DNA from 2 places in the Paenibacillus residui genome. Region 1 is predicted to be linked to the other one. Evidence: riboswitches for the same ligand, from Rfam matches in the RefSeq annotation. Region 1 holds a riboswitch; the other holds the start of a gene.
The links. A riboswitch is a leader RNA that binds a small molecule or an ion and turns the genes downstream of it on or off. The one in region 1 is predicted to bind cyclic di-GMP.

Region 1 (7,995 bases):
AAGCTTTGATCCGATGATTGTGTTAACTGAATAGGTTTACTTCCGTAATCAAAGTTTCGGTATATAGAGAAAGAGCCTAATCCGGTGTACAGCTCTTATATCAGGATATAAGCCCTAATAATCAATAGTTTATTCGCAGCAGCACTTCAATTAAACGCGGAGGTTAATGGCATTGGATCGAGTTGTTATAACGGGCTATGGATTAAAAGCTCCTGGTATTGGTAATAAAATTCATTTCAGGGATATATTAGAGAACGGGGTTTGTACACAACAGCTCGTTTCCGGCTTGGGACCTAATGGATCTGACATCATTTGCGGCAGAATTGATGATGAGCTGATTTCACTTCCCGATCGCAAATATCGATATTATCCTCGTGTGGCCCGAATGGCCATTGCCGCCTCGGAGGAGGCTGCCGAAATGGCCGGGCTCAAGGGAGATGAGCAGCAAGCGGGCATTATCATGGGAACATCCGTCGGGGGATTGAAGGAGATTGAGGAATACGCGCTTATCAGCGGCAGTCGGCAGTACCGGAAGTTTCCGATCTCCGGCGCCGGAGCCGGCAACCCGCACAGCATTACGGCTGCGATCTCCCAGCACTTGGGTATAAAGGGCCAAGCCTTCACCCTGAGCACTGGCTGTACCGCCGGAGTCGATGCGATGATGATGGGGAAGCTGCTTCTGGAGAGCGGGCAGTGCGAAATCTGCATTGTCGGCGGATCGGACGCGCCAATTACGGTTGGCAGCGTATACAGTTTCATGAGATTAGGCGCTATGTCACGAGAGACCGATATTTCCAGTGCCGGAGTGCCCTTCTCCCTGAGGAGCGACGGTTTTGTCGTCTCTGAAGCAGCGGCGGTTCTGGTTATGGAGCTGGAGAGCCGCGCCAAGAGGCGGGGAGCCCGAATATACGGAGTGCTGACGGGAATTCATAGCAACAATGATGGCCTATCCATCTTCGAGTCGGATACGACAGGACAGAATATGATCGCTGCGATGAAGGGAGCCGTTGGAGGTATTCAACCGACCTATGTGAATAGTCAAGCTCTGGGAATGAAAGTTAACGACCAGGTGGAGGCCATTACGCATCGCGCTCTGTTCGGCTCATCGGTTCCGATTACTTCTATTAAAGGAAATATCGGACACTCCTTCGCCTCGATCGGCAGCCTGCAAGTCATATCGGCTCTTCTATCCATGGAGTACGGATTTATACCGCCAACGATCAAGACAGAGGGGGATGGCTACGAAGACCTTCCCATCGTGAAGTCGGTCCGGTATGAAACAGTGAATCATGTAGCGATAACAACTCATGGGTACGGCGGGAACAACACATGTCTTCTACTGTCTAATTCTCAAGGAGCGAATTAAGCGGATGCTTTTTATTACAATGATCGCTTTTGCTGTCGTACCGCTATTTCTCGGTGTGGCTACAGTATTTACATTCAGGAAAACCCGATTAGCCAGAGGGTTCTTCATTTTTATGCTGTTTATCAGCGTCTGGCAGTTGGATGTGGCCATTCTATATGGATATGAATGGTGGACCCCGGAACAAATCGACAGGTTGTTCCGGTTTTTTCGCTTTGGTTTTATTATGCTGGGGCCGGCTTCCTTATATATAGCCCACATTGTTTATCATGATCTGGAAGGGCCCAAGACTGTCAAACGCCGTTTCGGCAGATTAGTCGAACATTTGGTAAGCATCCGGTTTATATTGATCTATTATGCGTTTTCTTTTATTGTCTATCTGCTGGGCTGGAGTTCCAAGGGAATCGAGAAGCTTTATTATGTGGAGCATCCGCAAAATGCCAAATATTTATACCCGATCTACGGTGAGTTCCAATTTCTGATCGCGGTAGTTCTTGTAATCTTTTTGTGCAGCTTGATCCTTTGTCTCGTTATCAGCCGTTCCGTAATCAATCGTCATATGCGCTTTTTCTTCCTGGTCTTCTGCGTTGTCTCCTTCCTGGCAGGAATAGTAGGAGTCTTTAACCTGGCAGAGGACAAGGGATTGTATCCGAGCGGGATTGCGGTGATGATATTCTCCATTACGATCTTCGCCGTCTATAACCGGATGAACGCAAATACGATACAGGATATGAATACGGAATTACTAGGGCAGAAGGAATTTCTGCGCAAGATGATCGATATGAATCCCAACTATATTTATGCGAAGGATTCGCAGGGAAATTTCTCCCTGGCTAATCTGGCCATGGCCCGCTTGTATGGCAAAAGTCCGGACGAACTGATCGGCTGCAATGAGAGGGAGTTGTCCGCCATTAGCGGCTCTTCCTCTTTCGGTATCTGGGATCGCGACCGCCGGCTTCTGGAAGGAATGGAGGAAACCGTCGGCCTGGAGGAGAAGTTTGTAGACGCGCAAGGTCATTTAAAATGGGTCCGGGTCTCCAAGATGCCGATCCATACCAGCGGGGGCAAGCAGCTTCTCTGTATCGCAACGGATATAACAGACTACAAGAGATACCAAGAGCAAATTATAAATCTGGCGTATCATGATTCATTGACCGGGCTGCCTAACCGGCTGCTGTATAACAATCGGTTGGCAGAAGCGATCACCACCTCGGAGCCGGGGCGGCTCGCGGTGATGTTCCTCGATCTGGACCGGTTCAAGCTGATCAACGATACGTTCAACCATACTACGGGGGACCTGCTCCTTAAGCTTGTAGCCGAACGGCTGCAGAAGTGTCTGCGGCCATCGGATACCGTATCGCGGCGTGGAGGGGATGAATTCAATATTATATTGAAGGATGCCACCCGGGAGGATGCTATACAAATTGCCAATGCCATTCTAAATGTATTCGATAAGCCTTATTGGCTGGACGGTCTTGAGCTTTATGTCTCAACCAGCATAGGGATAAGCATATACCCGGAGGACGGGGATGATGTCGAAACGCTGATTCGAAATGCGGATACCGCGATGTACCGCGCTAAGGAAAAGGGGAAAAATCATTATCAGTTCTATACGCCGGATATGAACGAAACGAACATGAGGAGAGTGCTGCTCGAGAAGGAAATGCATAAAGCATTGGAGAAAGGGGGATTCGAGTCGTGTATGGTGGTCTATCAGCCGCAGGTAAATGTCGCCACCGGTTTACTGACGGGAGTGGAAGCACTTCTGCGGTGGGATCATCGGGAATTAGGAATTATTTCTCCTTCTGAATTCATCCCGATCGCGGAGGAAAGCGGGCTGATTGTTCCGTTAGGGAAGTGGGCGCTGCGAATGGCTTGTTTGCAAAATGTAGCCTGGCGGAAAGCCGGTTACCTGCCTGTTCGGGTATCCGTTAATTTGTCCCCCCGCCAATTCCGGGATGAACGATTGATGGGGATGATTGAAGAGGTGCTGGAGGAGACAGGTATGGATCCTGCGTGCCTCGAGCTGGAAATAACGGAAAATATGGCGGTGCAGGGTGCCGACTACTTCGTGCGCAAACTGGCGGAGCTGAGAAGTCTCGGGGTGCAGCTTTCCATTGATGATTTCGGGACAGGCTATTCGTCCCTCAGCTATCTTAATAAGCTGCCTGTGCATAAGCTTAAGATTGACCGGTCGTTCATCCGGGATCTGAACACAAGTGTTGAGAATGCTGAAATCATTACCAGCATCATATCCATGGCCCATAAATTGAACCTTAAGGTAATAGCCGAAGGTGTGGAAACCGAAGAGCAGTTGAATTGGCTGGCGGGGAATGGCTGTGACGAAATCCAGGGATTTCTGATCAGCCGGCCTTTGCAGGCCGCCCAGCTGGAACGGAAGGGGATGTTAAGGCGCTGAGCGCGCCATCCCCTTGCCGAGTTTCCATAAGGAAAGCAATGCAGATGCAGTCGTCTGGTCCTATATAAGGAGCCGGATCAGATGACTGCTTGGTCGGAAGAATGCTGATACGTATCGGAGCTGGCCACTTCCTCCCTGGTGATTCGGTCCACAACCCGGTAATTCCAGCCCAGGAAGTTGAGAAGCGCCTTTTTGTGATTGCTTTCCATCATCGTGATCCACATTCCACGGTTGGTATGGCCCACTGTTAGCTTTTGCAATACATATCTCTTCACTTTGGATCACCGCTCCATCTCTGTAATGATAATGCCTTGACCATCCTAAGTATATGACAGCTTGATAGAAGAGTATGTCACGCAAAAAAAGTTAAAATTTTTAATTAAATTCCTCATAATTCGACAAAAATTGTTTCCGATTTGCTATATAATGGAGACAACTGTTAAAATAATGTATAACTTAATATCCTTTACCTGATTGGGAGTTTTGAAGTCTATTCTGTATCTGGGCACTTGGAATAGATGGAGCTAGTAGTGCAACCGACCATCTTTTGTCATATATCATGACGAAAGATGGTTTTTTGTTTCAAAGGGGCAAACAAGCTTTAGTTCGTATGTCCTTGAAGCATGGGGAAAGGAATTAAGTAGAAGGTTTGGAACGCCTTTATCATCGGATTTCAACTCCTGTGGTAATTCATTCATAAATTGTATAAGGAATCTGAGGATTAACTTAAGATGGGACGTCCGAACCTGGCGTGAAGTATTAATTAGCCGCTGCTTAATCAAGAATGAACCGATCCCTTAGGCTGCTGCCGTTCTCTATAAAGAGAGCGGATCGCTTATCCCGGCTGTACATAGGGCAGAAAATTTAGAGCGAGACCGGCAGACAGGGCAACGGGTTGTGAAATCAAGCAGGCAGGCATAGCTTCATCCGCAGTAAAAGGACAAAAGGAACAGAAGGTGAGATGATGAATAGAAAGTGTACCATCCCGGGGTGTGACAAGCCGTTGAAGGCGAGAGGGCTATGCTCTATGCATCACCAGAGATGGTGGAGAAATGGCGATCCGTTAGTGCTGAAACAGCAAATCATGAAGATTTGCAAAGTGAAGGACTGCGGGGAGCCGGCCAAATGCAAAGGCTATTGTTCTGTACATTATGCCAGATGGAGAAAGCATGGCGATCCGAATCATGTGCGTGAAGTTATCCGTATATGTACGGTCGAGAACTGCGGCAAAAAACATCGGGCCAGAGGTCTATGCGCTTCCCATTACCAAATCTGGGCCAGGAACAGAGACCTGCTTAAATCAGGAGACAGCAATAAAATCAATTTTCGGAAATTGCTTTATCGAAACATGCCTTAGAGGCATGTTTTTTTGTTTGGAAACGCTGCTGAATGTCTGGTCCCCGAATAGCATCCGGGATAGGAATCTAACAATTGGGCTCCATTTTGTGGGATTATGTTGGCTGCGAAGACGTCTTTGAGAAGACTTATGTAAAGTTCTTATTAATTTAATAAGATTACTCAACAATTTTCTACATGGATTTAAGACAACGCAGTCACAGGTTTTCAACAAAAAACGTGACTAACGCTCTACGATTTATGGATTTTTCGATTAATTATTGATGGGATCACATCCTAGTTTATGCCAGCGGAACTAATTTCTATCGGAGCTACTATAGTCTGTTTGTAGCTTGTGAGCTTTTTGTTCCCTATGTATAATCTTGGCAAATAACGCAGTTGTTAGCTTTCCGGTCAAGATAATAAGTCGAATCGGATAGCATAATCCCGGATAAGCCGACATCCGTTGACAAGAGACAACAAGGCAGGGAGGCCATCCCGGTTAATCTATTTGTAGAGAATTAACGGTATGGACAGGGGCAATTCTGTGAGTAAGCTCCTTGAGAAAGCCCTTCCTTCGGGGATGAATGCCGCTTGAAGAGATTGTTGTGAAATCGCATTCGGCAGCAGCTTTGTAAGGATATCACGGGGAATCTCTTGTTGGAACACAACTTCGATCCGTCTGCGGCGGCGACGAGCGGCATGTCCGACGACTGCCGGTTAGTAGTATGAACCGGGAGAATGGTTGCGGAATGAAAAATTTCATTCAGGACACTAATAGGGTCCTAAGAATCAACTTTAGGAGATTAAGACGAATTTTGCGGCATGTCTGTTTCTTGTTGTCGGTTTTGGTTAATAACAACACTGCAGGATCTTCTTTATGAAAAAGCTCCTAAGGAGGGATTAGGGATTGAGTTATTCAAAAAGATTGATACTGCTGATGGGTATCGATTCTGTCATCGTCATCTTCGCGATTTACGTAAGCAATTATGTGGCGTCATCTTCCTTCAGCCCATTCTCCTACACACTGGCGGTTAGCGCAGCAACTTTGTTTACATGCCATCATTTGTTTGCCTATAGGTACAAGCTGTACAAAAAGGTGTGGAGATACGCAAGCGTCATGGAGCTGCTCTCGATTTTCAAAGCGGTTACTTTCTCTGCAGCGATCACGATGCTGGTTCAGGGACTGCTGGCCGGACAAATTTACTGGAAGATCATGCTCATTACTTGGATGATGCACATGATCCTGATCGGCGGACTTCGCTTCTCCTGGAGGATGTACCGCGACAAATTTGTCCATAGAATAGGCAACCGCAAGCGAACCTTGATTGTCGGAGCCGGTTCCGCCGGGACGCTGGTAGCCAGACAGCTGATGCAGAACCCGGATGTGGAGCTCTATCCGCTGGCATTCATCGATGACGATGAGACGAAGCATCGGTTCGAGATTGCAGGCTTGCCGGTGCTTGGCGGGCGGGACAAAATCAGGGAAACGGTGGACAAGCTCTCCATTACGAATATCGTTATCGCCATACCGTCATTGAAGAAGAGAGAATTGAACGAAATCGTTCAGGAATGCAGCCGGACTGGCGCCAAGGTACAGATTATTCCTATGTTCGAGGATTTGGTAGAGGGCAAGGTATCCGTCAATGAGATGCGCGATGTTCAAGTCGAGGATTTGCTGGGCAGGGATCCGGTAGAGCTGGATACGGAATCGATCCGTAAATATATTACGGGCAGCACGGTTCTCGTTACCGGGGCCGGGGGCTCGATCGGCTCCGAGATTTGCCGGCAGCTTGCGGTTTTCTCTCCAAGAAAGCTGATTCTGCTCGGACACGGCGAGAACAGCATCTATACGATTGAGATGGAGCTGCGCTCCATTGTGGGAGATTCGATAGAGTTAATTACCGAAATTGCCGACATTCAGGATCGGGCCAAGATGTTCAGAATCATGAGGATGCACAAGCCGAGGGTTGTGTTCCATGCGGCGGCGCATAAGCATGTTCCGTTAATGGAACGGAATCCCGAAGAATCGATCAAGAACAATATTATAGGCACGAAAAACACGGCGGAGGCCAGTCATGAGGCAGGGGTGGAAACCTTCGTCATGATCTCCACGGATAAAGCCGTCAATCCGACCAGCGTCATGGGAGCGTCCAAACGGATTGCCGAAATGATCATTCAAGAGCTGGATGGCCGCAGCCGTACCCGGTTCGTGGCGGTCCGTTTCGGCAATGTGCTGGGAAGCCGCGGGAGCGTCATTCCCCTCTTCAAGGAACAAATTCGCAAGGGAGGTCCTGTAACCGTTACTCATCCCGATATGGTCCGGTACTTTATGACCATTCCCGAAGCCAGCCGTCTCGTCCTGCAGGCCGGAGCACTCGCCCGGGGAGGGGAGATTTTCGTCCTGGACATGGGGAAACCGGTGAAAATCGTCGACCTCGCAACGAATCTGATCAAGCTGTCGGGCTATGATCTGGACGAGATCGGCATCCAGTTCAGCGGGATGCGCCCGGGGGAGAAGCTGTTTGAAGAGCTTCTTAACGAGAATGAAGTTCATGAGGAGCAGGTCCATCCCAAGATCTATATCGGCAAAGCTACTTTGAGCGATGAGATGGCGGAGATTACCGAGATTCTGCAGCATTATGAGAAGTGGGACCGGCTGGTGATTCAGGATAGGCTGCTGCAGTTGGCCAATCGAAAGCAAACCAAGAAACTAATTGTGGTGTAAGGGAAAGGAGCAACATGGAACTAGAGATCCGCGATTACATTCGGGTAATTGGCAAACGAATCTGGTGGCTTGTCGGGATAGTCTTGTTGGCTACGATCATTACCGGAGTGGTCAGCTACTTCTTTCTGAAGCCGGTGTATCAGGCTTCCA
Region 2 (7,995 bases), on a different contig from region 1:
GTGACCGAACCTGACAAGCCATCGTCAATAACTTGAGCTACCCTCTTCACATCGCGAAAAATAAAATCAACATGGTAGCCCCGGACGACAAGCCATCCTCCGCCATTAACCCATGGCCCCCATTCGCCCAAGGAGGTGATAAGGTCCTCCCTATGCTCATCATCCAACTTAGCAGCTATAAGGGCTAGAGCACGCACATCAAAGCCGGCGGCTTCATCATAGTAAATTCCGATATCGATATCCGAATCGGGACGATGCGTCCCCTTCGCCCGCGATCCGCCCAGGACGACTCCCACAATGCCGGGCACGCCCTTCAACTGCTTCATTATCTCTTCCAGGATGGCCTGTATTTCCACTAATCTCTCTCCTTTCTAACGATCTGTTCTGCAGTCTTTTTATCATAATCCTTCCCAACTTAGACGCCACGGCCTCGAAACCACTCTAGCATGAAATAGGTGTTGGAAGAACGGATTAAACAGCTATTAATTAAAAAGGACAATAAAACAACCGCTGCCGGACAAGACATCCCGACAGCGTTATTATGGACTAACGGATCATATTCCTCTTTTTCCATAAACCTTATGTCTAACCGCTGCAATTAAACAAAAAAATACAGACCGATCCGAGCATTTGCTAAATCCCTGAACCAACATTCTTCTAAATGGCCATGCAGGAAAATTATATTTTATGTAGAAATAATAGGATATTTCAAACTGGGCCCATACCAATAACTGTTGTAAGGAAACTACTCCGGATTGTATAGAGCAACTGGTAAATCATAAACGCCGATGGATCACATTATTGCATTAGGGGGAAATTTATGTCGTCCACAAACAGATTCTATACTTTCAGTTATCATGGGGCTTCCAACGATAAGCTATTGATCGAACAGGAATGGGAGAAATTCGTGTCCGGTTGTTCTGCGCCGATTAATGTAAGGCCTTTCATGTTCCATTCCTGGAAACGGTGCCTGGAACAAGGGATCGATCCGCACCTTATCCAAATTCCATATAGCTTGGGGACGGATCAGATCCAGGAGTACGTCACCTCCGATCCGTTATTCCGGATGGTCAAACCACTCTTGATCAAGCTGAAGCAATACGCCGGAAATACCGGTTATCTTGTTACTTTCTCCAATCCTGCCGGGGAAATGGTCTACTGCGACGGGGATTTGTCCCTAAAGCTGAAAGCGGAAGACATTCACTTGTCGCCGGGTGCGAATTGGAGCGAGAGCAGTGCGGGAACGAACGGGATTGGTACTTCTCTGGTTACCGGGCTGCCGTTACAGGTGTTTGCCAGCGAGCATTTCTGCCAGGAAATTCACGAATGGACCTGTTCCGCAGCTCCTATCCGCGATCCCGGTACGGGCAAAATTGCCGGAATCGTCGATTTATCCGGGTTCTGGACGGCCAACGATCCGAGAACTCTGGCAGCCGTAATCCGCACGGCTCGGGAAATCGAGAGTCTGCTTTATAACCAGTTGAGAATAGAGCGTTTAAGGCTGGCTCAATATTTTGTGGAATTAACCCATAGGACGACACTGCCTCTTGCGGTTTTGGACCGGGCGGGACGGGTCGTTAAGGCTTCCCCTATTCTGTATGAGAAAGGATGGATTTCCCCTGAACATTCGCTAGAACCTCCCTCTTTCGCCAAAGAATCCTTGTCCTCAACAACAACCTGGGAAATGACGGACAACCTTGAGAATAAGAGGTGGCTCTTCGAGCTTTCGCCCTACTATTACGGGGGAGAAGCCATCGGATCGGTTGTTCATGCCCTTCCGCCGGAGATTAGGGCCAGCCCTTCGTTACCTGATTTCCGTCATTTTCCGACATCCCCGACACTGGAGAATAACAAAGCAGCGAGCGAAGAGCGGACCGCCGCCCAACCAGCCCCCTTCTATCAATCGCTGTTCCGGCATCACCCCGATGCCATCTTCGCTTATGATTTACAAGGCTTTCTCCTTGAAGCCAATCCCGCTGCGGAGAGATTGCTCGGCTATGATGCGAATGAGTTGAGCAGCATAGCGGTCTGTGATCTGGCCTGCCCGGACAGCAAGGAGCTGAAGAGGAAGGCTTTCGCCCAAGCGGCGGGCGGTATGCAGCAAGAATTCGAGGCGGTTTTCCGGCATAAGCAGGGACACAGCATCCATGCCATGGTGAATAGTTTTCCGATCATTATGAATAACGAAATTGTCGGCGTCTTCGAAACCGTTCGCGGAATTCAACCGAATCACCAGCAGATGGCCGAGGACTTGAAATTGACCAAAGAACAGCTTGAATTCTATCTAAGCAATACTGAGGATGCGATCCTTGTCGTCGATGCCGATTTTCATATCGTTAAAGTCAACCAAGCCTGTGAACGTATGTTTGGCTGGACGGAGCAAGAGCTGCTTGGCAAAGAGCCCCCGATGGTGCCGGGCCATTTGGAAAGCGAAAACGAAGACATGCGCAACCACATGCTGCGTTCACGGCACGTCATTCCTTACGAAACGGTGAGACAGCGAAAAGACGGCAGCCTGATCCATGTTAACCATTGTGCCGCTCCCCTCTTCGACAGTAAGGGCAGCGCAGCCGCCTATGTACTTATTTCAAGGGATATTACCGCCCTCCATCAAATGCACGATATGCTGATTGAAAGTGAGAAGCGGCTGCGGACGTTGATCAATTCCATGCCCGACCTCGTCATCTTCAAGGACGATCAAGGGAAATGGCTCGAAGCCAATAATACGGCGATAGCCGCGTTAAATTTGGAGAAGATCGATTATCAGGGAATGACGGACAGGGAGCTGGCCTCCTGCAATCCATTTTATCGGGAAACCTTCATTAAATGCTCGTTGTCCGATCGCCGGGTCTGGGACAAAGGCAGCCTCATCCGCTTCCAGGAAATCATCCCGCATCCTGGCGGCAGGTCCACAATCTTGGATATTATCAAAGTTCCCATTTATCATGGGGACGGCAGACGCAAAGGATTGATCGTCATCGGACGCGACATCACCGAGCTGAAGCAAACGGAAGAATTGCTGCGCAAAACCGAGAAACTCGCTGTTGTCGGTCAATTGGCGGCAGGAATTGCCCACGAAATCCGCAATCCGCTTACGACGCTTAAAGGCTTCCTAAGCTTGCTGCAATCTGCCACAACTGCGACGAACATCTGGTATCTGGAAGTCATGCTGTCCGAAATCGAGCAAATGGAGTCCATTACCGACCAGCTCTTGACTGTAGCCAGGCCGCAAACCATCAGGATGGAAAAGAGAAATCTGGAAGCTTTGATACGGCAGGTTTCTTCATTTTTGTATCCGCTTGCAACGATGCATAATGTACAGATTTCAGTGGAATCGGACTCTAGCGACTTGCTCGTCGAATGCGAAGAAAACCAGCTTAAGCAAGTTTTCATCAATATTATCAAAAATGCGATTGAGGCGATGCCGCAGGGCGGACAAATTGCCATGAAGGTGAGGCGGTCCGGGGATTTCGTTTCGGTTCAAGTGGCGGACTCCGGCTGCGGCATACCGCAGAACAGAATCGCCCGCTTGGGCGAGCCATTCTACAGCTTAAAGGAGAAGGGGACCGGCCTCGGGTTAATGATCTGCTACAAAATTATCAAGGAGCATAAAGGAACCCTTCAAATTGACAGTGAAGTAGGCCGGGGAACGACCGTCGAAATTATTTTGCCGCTCTAGGCAGTTATAAAGTCATAAAGTTCAGGTTGCGCGGCTAAGAACGCCCCAAAGTGATTTGCTAACTGGGTTATATATGCACGGGTGAATTCAGGACCCTGGAGACAAATCTTTTCTTCCGTATCTCAACGATATGCCCACTAACTATATACTTTACGTAGGGCATTTACCCTGCTCCACTGCTTTTCATTTACGGTTTTAACGCCATCAATATGATAATGGCAACGACGAGTAGTTTACAAAACCAATCATAAGGAGTCAGTTTACTAGACAAGATTTTATATTGTTGCGGAATCTCTTCACTTTCACAGGTTCTGATCATTTCATGCATAGTTTTCATTTTAGGTCCGATAACCATTTCCGAGTAAAGGCTGAAAACTACGAACAAAGCAATGGATGTGTCGAACCACAACATCTGAAACAGTGACGGGTTGATCCATCCCATCAATAATCCTGTAAGCAATAAAGCGATCCAACCAATAGTGGCCGCCTTATTCAGTTTCTCAACGCCTTGATGTGCATATTTTAATTCAAGTGCCAACCATACAGCGGAAGCTTGCCGATATGACTGGAAAGCTTGATCCTGAGAACGTAAAGTATACGAAAAGCGGCGATATGTGAACCCCTCCCCCAAACCAATTCGTGATAAACTATTAGACTTGAGAAGTTCCTCATATTATATTTTTTAGAATACGACCGAATAAGATTCAAGGCTTTTTCTAGACGCTTTTCCCTCAAATAACCAAATACGGTCGTTCCATATAGTTCTTTAAAACCAATTTTTAATTTGTTGTCGTTAATGCCAATCATACGGGATAATTCGAGCAGCGAGGGGGGATTTGCCATACGCTCCAACATTATATCGCGTGCCTGCTGTATTTTTTGCCTTTCAATGCTGGATAATTTGGGAAGGAAGCTTCGGCTCAACGAGATAGTGCGTCAGAAGTTCTTTTTTCCGATTATAAGTCCATAAAAACAAATCCCTGCCGCCAGGTTTTATAGGCCTTACAAACTATTTTTTCAAACAAAAACGGCAGAATGGTTAAATTTTGAAAAAAGAACACATGTTTTGTAGGAATCTGTCGCTTGATGGCGAATTTGATAATAGGTACAAAGGATTGCTAATGGTCCTTTCGACGGGTATGCTCAGTACGATAATCGCAAACCTCTTGAAAAATTGGGACGCAAAACCTACGGGCCTAAGGATCTGCTTTCTATGGCGGCCGGGTTGCCGAAATGGTCGTTCTATCCGGAAAGGAAATTAGTCATGCCATCCACACAAGCTCTTATCAAACAAGAAGATTTATATCACGAGTTCCAGCCGATCTGCCATCTTCATACCCACAAGACGATTGGCTATGAAGCTTTAATCCGCTGCTCAACGGAACCAAGAATCGATCGGCTGTTCCGGGCCGCTGCAAGACATAATATGCTGTTCACGCTGGACACCCTTTCCATTTATAATGCAATTTCCGCGTGCTTTGCTGATCCAGGGAGGGTGGAATCCGATCAGCACCTGTTCGTGAACGTATTCCCTTCGACCTTATCTTCGGATCGATTTACCAGATTCATATTTAAGCTCATGCAGCGGTACGGAAAGTACGCCCACAATATCGTATTCGAAATTAATGAAGCCATCTCGGAGATGGACGACTGGGACACCGGGCAATTTCTGAGAAACATCCATCTGCTGCGGGATTGCGGCTTCCTGGTTGCGCTCGATGACGTTGGAGAAGGGGCAACCACCTTGAAGAGAATCGTGGAAATCGGCCCCGACTTTATCAAGATGGATCGTTTCTTTGCCAAGCACCTGCTCTTCAGCAAACAGAAGCAAAAATTGTTAAAGTTCTTCGTTGATTTCTGCGGAGACGAATCTAATCTGATTCTGGAAGGAATCGAAGAGATTGAGGATTTGCGGCAATCCTGCAAGCTAGGCGTTCCCTTCGGCCAAGGCTATCTGCTGGCGAAGCCCGGCCCTCTGCCGGGTCGTCCACCGACCTCGTTTCGCTCAATCGAAGATTAAGGGAGTTATGACATTGGACATGAGGACGAATTATTCCAAAAGAGCTATGCTTTCATTGAAATTTTCCGAATTTGAAATGCCTCCGATGCAGGACATGCTCATTATCGGAAAAAGGGCGCCGATTGGTCCGGAAGCCGCACGCCGTATGGCGGAAGCACTGTCTCCCGAACAATTCTCCATCATCGAACTGGAGCACCCCCGAGTGGAAGCCGTTCTGGTGCGTAACTCGCTGTTGCAAATGCTGGAAAAGAAAGTGCTCATCGGCATTATTTTGGAGGAGGTGGAAAACCTGCTCAGCGATTCGATGGTGCTTCGTTCGGAGCTAAAGATCGAGATAGCCGTGCATCGGGAGGTGGATATGAGTTGAAAGTGGCCGATGTGATGACTTCGCCGGTTCACAGCGTTTCGCTTGGAAAGAGCGTATGGTACGCTTCGCAGCTAATGTCCGAACTAAAAATCGGCTCGCTGGTCGTCGTTGAAGCAAGAGAAGTTGTCGGAATCATTACCTCTCGAGACGTCCGGACCGCGCATCCGAACCGGATCGTGGCCGACGCAATGACGCCTAACCCGATCTGCGTCCCGGAGCATGTTTTCGTATGGGATGCGCTTCTGCTGATGGAACAAAACAGGATTGAACGACTGATTGTCCTCCGGCAAGGAGAGCTCGTTGGCATCGTCACACGAGAGTCTCTGACTACCCGGCTGTCCGAATGGTACGATTCGCTAACACAGCTGTATGGTTCCTCCTATATTCATGTGATAGGAGAGGAGCTGCTCGCGAGCGGTCGGTCCTTCCAGCTGCTGTTCATCGATCTGAACCGCTTCGGCGAAGTAAACAAGCGGTTCGGGCATCCGGTCGGTGACGACATGATCCGTGAATTTTCGAACAAGCTGAAGTCGCTGTTCGGACCGGGCGATTACATAAGCCGCTATGCCGGAGACGAATTTGCCATTATTACGCAGAAATCCGATGAAGAAGTGCAGCGAATTATCGATCAGCTCTCCTGCGGTCAATCGGTCGGCAGGGCCAGCGTCTCGGCCGATACCGGCTGGGTGAACGAACGGGTTGTGCCGGAATTCGGACAAATGACCTTCCGCGAGTTGATTTCCAAGGCAAGCATGCTGTCCACGCAAGCGAAGATCGACTATGCGGGCCGGAGGTAACCGCTTGAGCGCCTGCCGCATAGTCTGGCCTTAGTGCATTCGAATGTATCCGATAAGGAAAGCGAAATGCAACCGGGAATGCCTCCTCAGGCTGTCCCGGTTTTTTTTTCGGAGATTGACGCACCGGCTGCTCAAGTTATGCCAATACTGAAATTTTCCTTTGTACGATTCGGCCAGTGCAGACCTTGTAAACATAGTAACAACGGTTGGTCAAATCAACCAATCCCAAGACCCGCTCCTCGATCACTGCATTTTTCTCTTGTAGAAAACCCTCGACCCGAAGAAAACGACATTCCCTCCCAATAAGATGGTAAATTCCCATCCCGTTTTACCTACAGTAAAGAAGTTGGTTAAGGACCAAGCCAATAAGGCCACGGTAAAAAATACGAAAGCATTCCTTGCCGATTTATCGCTCTGGTATCTTTCCATCTCATCCGCCTTACGCAGTAGTTTCATAGGGAGTCCTCCTCGTATATAAATAATTGATCAACCTTTGTTCCGAGATGAATAGCCAATTTAAAAGCAAGGGAAAGTGAAGGATCGTACTTATCGTTTTCGATGGCGTTGATAGTTTGTCTTGTAACTCCACACTTGTTTGCGAGCTCCTCCTGGGATATTCTCATCGTTTTTCTAATATCCCTGATATTATTCTTCAATGTAAGGAATCACCTCGATGAAAATGTAAAAAAGTTTTTACATTGATTATCGTAATACTCTTTAACCAAAATGTCAAATTGTTTATACATTTCTTACAGCTTTCTCCCAAGCTTATGGTACTTTTTCGTTGTAAATACAATATTACCATTGGGCTTTTTTTGAAATTATTGTAGATTTATGATTAGACATATTCTGAAAGGAACTTTCTTAAATGATTACAACAACCATCAAGGGGATAAGTTAAAATTTGAAGACTCGTGCCGGGCTCTTCTCTCCGCGAACGGTGGACAACGGAACTCTGGCCATGCTGTCGGTCATTGAATTTGAAAAAGACGATAAAATATGCGATTTAGGCTGCGGTTATGGAGTTGTGGGCTTATTGGCGGCCAAACTGGTCCGTCCAGAAAATGTAGTTATGGTGGACAACGATGAACAGGCTATCGAAACCGCCAAAGAAAATGCGGCGGCCAATGAG

Region 2: another riboswitch for cyclic di-GMP. It lies ahead of ACFQ03_RS09920 (EAL domain-containing protein); the one in region 1 lies ahead of ACFQ03_RS06155 (hypothetical protein).

The regions. Positions count from the first base shown of each region.
Region 1 covers NZ_JBHTIU010000022.1:57,984-65,978, reverse strand. Annotated here, with positions in the region: gene ACFQ03_RS06170 (beta-ketoacyl synthase N-terminal-like domain-containing protein) at 173-1,366, shown strand; gene ACFQ03_RS06165 (putative bifunctional diguanylate cyclase/phosphodiesterase) at 1,371-3,782, shown strand; gene ACFQ03_RS06160 (hypothetical protein) at 3,860-4,042, opposite strand; cyclic di-GMP riboswitch class II at 4,251-4,333, shown strand; gene ACFQ03_RS06155 (hypothetical protein) at 4,747-5,139, shown strand; gene ACFQ03_RS06150 (polysaccharide biosynthesis protein) at 6,028-7,845, shown strand; gene ACFQ03_RS06145 (YveK family protein) at 7,860-7,995, shown strand, end outside.
Region 2 covers NZ_JBHTIU010000030.1:49,819-57,813, forward strand. Annotated here, with positions in the region: gene ACFQ03_RS09900 (nucleotidyltransferase domain-containing protein) at 1-356, opposite strand, end outside; gene ACFQ03_RS09905 (PAS domain S-box protein) at 821-3,679, shown strand; gene ACFQ03_RS09910 (DUF2269 family protein) at 3,867-4,310, opposite strand; partial or broken gene ACFQ03_RS09915 (AraC family transcriptional regulator) at 4,373-4,561, opposite strand; cyclic di-GMP riboswitch class I at 4,826-4,912, shown strand; gene ACFQ03_RS09920 (EAL domain-containing protein) at 4,893-5,699, shown strand; gene ACFQ03_RS09925 (hypothetical protein) at 5,719-6,066, shown strand; gene ACFQ03_RS09930 (GGDEF domain-containing protein) at 6,069-6,863, shown strand; gene ACFQ03_RS09935 (hypothetical protein) at 7,107-7,319, opposite strand; gene ACFQ03_RS09940 (helix-turn-helix transcriptional regulator) at 7,316-7,519, opposite strand; gene ACFQ03_RS09945 (class I SAM-dependent methyltransferase) at 7,768-7,995, shown strand, end outside.